Regions from separate parts of the Exiguobacterium sp. s127 genome, predicted to be linked through region 1. Evidence: a T-box and tRNA genes for the amino acid it is inferred to sense, from the RefSeq annotation. Region 1 holds a T-box; the other holds one or more tRNA genes.
The links. The T-box of region 1 lies ahead of leuS (leucine--tRNA ligase). A T-box ahead of a tRNA ligase gene usually reads a tRNA of that ligase, here a tRNA-Leu.
Positions count from the first base shown of each region.

Region 2: it encodes a tRNA-Leu, which carries the amino acid that the T-box ahead of leuS (leucine--tRNA ligase) is inferred to sense. The anticodon was not compared.

Region 1 covers NZ_JACSMO010000001.1:360,535-362,742, forward strand. The annotation lists gene KNP98_RS01760 (HAD family hydrolase) at 1-610, shown strand, start outside; T-box leader at 650-872, shown strand; gene leuS (leucine--tRNA ligase) at 919-2,208, shown strand, end outside.
Region 2 covers NZ_JACSMO010000015.1:4,720-6,927, reverse strand. The annotation lists gene KNP98_RS14670 (transporter substrate-binding domain-containing protein) at 1-665, opposite strand, end outside; tRNA gene KNP98_RS14665 (tRNA-Leu) at 990-1,073, opposite strand; gene KNP98_RS14660 (alpha/beta hydrolase) at 1,152-2,081, opposite strand; gene KNP98_RS14655 (hypothetical protein) at 2,102-2,208, opposite strand, start outside.

The DNA.
Region 1 (2,208 bases):
TGTCATTTTAGATAGTGAAATTCGCTACTTTGGGGTACATAAAAAAATGTTTCATCAACTCGGGATTCCACTTGATTTAGTTCAATATGCGACCTTCATGGGTAAGACGGGCGACGAGATGTGGCAGGAATTAATTGAACAACATCGCTTACCGCATCAAACGGATGTGTTACTTGCACAGGAACATGACTTATTTCAACAACACGCCAAGCCGGAAGACTGTGGATTAAAGGAAGGGGTTCATGAGTTGATGAGTATCGCTCGAAGCGAAGGTTACGGGATTGCAATTGCATCATCGAGTTCGCTTGAAAAAATTGAACGCGTCATCGCATTTTATGGGTTGACAGTCGACGCCTACACGAGCGGTTTTGAAGTCCCGCGCTCTAAACCGGACCCAGCTATCTTCGAGCTGACAGCAAAACGGATGGGTCTCGCCCCAGAGTCATGTATCGTAATTGAGGACGCGGCGAACGGCATGATGGGGGCGAAAAAAGCTGGGATGGAAGTCATCGCGTTACTCGACGACCGGATGCCGGGGCAGATGTTACATCACGCGGATCATCAGGTTTCAACACATGCTGCGATTGGAGAAATTTTACGGAAACGTTGACGGTTGATTAAGATTCAGATTAAACTAACTAATAGATAGTCAGATGCAACGAACTGAAGTAGTAGTGGAGACATTCCGTTTAGAGAACTGGTGGGTGGTGCAAACCAGTCGGAACTGTCCATGAACTCGTCAGGGAGCATGATTCGTGAACAACGAGTAGCGAATCCGGTCCTTCACACCGTTATCTGTGAGTCAAGCGGTCTGTCATTGACAGACAACGTGGGTGGTACCGCGGAAGCCAAACCGGTCTTTCGTCCCTATTCTTAGGGGCGGAGGACCGGTTTTTTTAATCAGAGGAGGAAGAATAGATGTCGTATAATCATCGTGAGATTGAACCAAAATGGCAAGCGCGCTGGGAACAGGATAACGCGTTCGTAACGACGGAAGACCCAAGTAAGGAAGGCTTTTATGCCCTCGACATGTTTCCTTATCCATCGGGAGCAGGACTGCATGTCGGACACCCGGAAGGATACACGGCAACGGATATCCTCGCACGGATGAAACGGATGCAAGGGTATAACGTCCTTCACCCAATGGGATGGGATGCGTTCGGACTCCCGGCAGAACAGTATGCACTCGATACGGGGAATGACCCGCGTGAGTTCACGGCACAAAATATTGAAACGTTCAAACGTCAGTTGAAAGACCTCGGTTTTTCATATGATTGGGACCGTGAAATCAATACGACGGATCCGAAATACTACAAATGGACACAGTGGATCTTTACACAACTGTACGAAAAAGGACTTGCGTTCGTCGATGAAGTGGCAGTCAACTGGTGCCCGGCACTTGGAACGGTCCTTGCGAATGAAGAAGTCATCGATGGATTGTCTGAACGTGGAAATCATCCCGTCGTCCGTGTCCCGATGCGCCAGTGGGTCCTTAAGATTACGGAATACGCGGACCGTCTCCTCGACGATTTAGATGAACTCGATTGGCCGGAGTCGGTGAAAGAAATGCAGCGGAACTGGATTGGTAAATCGGAAGGTGCGGAAATCGACTTTACGATTGACGGCCACAAAAAACAAGTCACGGTCTTCACGACACGTCCGGATACAGTCTTCGGCGCAACGTACCTCGTCTTAGCACCGGAGCATCCATTCGTCGCGGACATCATGACAGCAGAACATCAGGCAGCAGTCGAACGTTATATCGCGTCTGTTCAGACGAAATCGGATCTTGAACGAACGGATCTTGCAAAAGAGAAGACAGGTGTCTTCACGGGTGCGTTCGCCGTCAACCCGATTTCTGGCGAACGTCTTCCGATCTGGATTGCCGACTATGTTCTTGCGACGTATGGAACAGGTGCCATCATGGCCGTTCCGGCACATGACGAACGCGATCATGAGTTTGCGAAACAGTTTGACCTTCCAATCATCGAAGTCGTAAAAGGCGGAAATGTCGACGAAGCAGCGTATACGGGAGAAGGGGAGCATGTCAATTCACAAATGCTCGACGGTCTCTCGAAGGCGGACGCAATCGAAACCATCATCGCGGAACTCGAAACGAACCAAGTCGGACGGAAGAAAATTACGTATCGTCTGCGTGACTGGCTCTTTAGCCGTCAACGCTATTGGGGCGAGCCGATTCCAGTCGTC
Region 2 (2,208 bases), on a different contig from region 1:
AGGACGGCAATCCCGTAATTATCACCATTTAAACGATCTCCCACGAGTTTCAGACCAAGGTTTTGTTGTTTGTTGGCATACGAGATGACTGGATAGTCTTCAATCAAGGCTGCTGCATTCCCATTTTTGACTTCCTGGAACATCGCTGGACTATCATTGAATTGTGTAACTTTAATGCCTAGCTTATCCGCGTTATCCGTTGCATACTTTGCCCCCGTCGTCCCTTTTTTAACTGCCACGCGTTCCCCTTTTAAATCATCAACCGACTTGATGTCATCATTGTTGTCTTTGACGACAAGAATCAGTCCGGCTTCAAAGTACGGGTCAGAGAAGGTAACGACTTTTTCACGTTCCGGTGTGATACTCATCCCGGCAATCGCGATGTCGAGTTGATCCGCCTGCAGAGCAGGAATGATTCCGCTAAAGTCCATCGCTTCAAATTCAATCTTGAAGTTTTGGTCGTCTGCAATCGCTTGAATCAAATCGATATCGATTCCTTTGTACGTATCCCCGTCCTTGTACTCGAATGGTGGATAGGTGACGTCGATCCCGACTTTGTACGTTTTGTCCTCTGACGATGAATCATCATTTGAACCGATGCTACACGCACTTAATACGAACAGACATCCCATCAATAAAAATAAGATAGAAAAACGTTTATTCATACTTTTTACCCCCTTCTTTTGAAGGCACGGCCCTCTATTAGGATATTTTCCTTAATAATGGTCCCTTTGAAACATGTTTTGGTAAAAAAACTGAATTATCTGAAAGAAAACTAAAAAAGTCGCGATTTTCGATCTAATCGCTTTCTAGTGGAAAGCAAACAGGAGCGACCCTGCAGCTTCGCTGTAGCGGCGCGATGTTTGCCACAGGAAGACGCTTAGGAAGGAAAGAGAGAACAAAAAAAGATAGAAAATCACATGCAAGTGACCTTCCATCTAGTTTGTCTACAGTCTGTGACCTACTAACAGGTCTTCAACTTATGGAAATGCCGCCGAGAGGACTTGAACCTCCACAGTGTTGCCACCACTAGATTCTGAGTCTAGCGCGTCTACCGATTCCGCCACGACGACATGGCTTATATGATTGTAGAATACGAAATGGACTGATTTTTGTCAATCCATTCCTTCCACTTCATACACTTTCATTTGTCATGCTGACATTACGCGCCGAACGAACGCCTCGACGACTTCATCGTATCGATCGGGTGCCTCAAAATAAGCCATTGCATGTGCCGCATTCGGAATGACGACGAGTTCCTTCTTCGTTTGGCAAGCATCATACAGTTCATAGACCATCGATGTCGGAACGAACGTATCTGCATCCCCATGAATGAATAAGATCGGTACCGCCGCCTTTTTGACTTGTTTTAATGCGGAAGCTTCACTGAAGAAGTAACCAGCCTTTAATTTCGTCAATAAACTCGTCATCGCAAGGAACGGAAAGTGCGGCAAACGATACATCCGTTTCATCTGATAGGCGAGGACTGCGTTGACTGATGTATAAGCACAGTCGGAGATAATGCCTTTGACTTGAGCAGGTAATGTTTCTCCACTCGTCATCAAAACCGTCGCGCCCCCCATCGATACACCATGTAAAAAGATGGAAGAAGCCGTTCCAACACGTCCGACTAAATAGTCGATCCAGCGCAGACAGTCTTGCCGGTCATGCCAACCGAAACCGATGTAATTTCCGTCACTTTTTCCGTGACCACGATTGTCCGGCATCAACACATGAAAACCCGCTTGATGATACAGATAGGCGAATCCTGCTAAGTCTGTTCCGACACCACCGTAACCATGTACGAGAATGACGACTCGATCGGACGCAACGAGTGGCGGTAAGTAATGTGCGCGAAGCGTCAATCCATCATCTGCTTGCGTCGCGACGAGTTCTAACGGTTGTTCCTTAATCCATGTCTGACCCGGTTGCATCAATCGGACCATCTCGTCACTTAAATCACGGTTGTTCGTCAAGAAGGGTTTCGGATTCGTTGCGATCGCCATTTCGTAAAAGTAATAGCTTGCTGCAAGCATCCCTGAACCAATCACGCCTAAACCAATTTTTGTACCTGTTCGCATCCGGTCCTCACTCCTTGTTGTTATAGTTCGATTTCTAGTTGAGCTGACGACTCTGGATGATCATCTTGTAATATGTGCTGGCGCAACCGTTGTTCATGCTGCGCCTTACGGTAAGCGAATTCGCGAA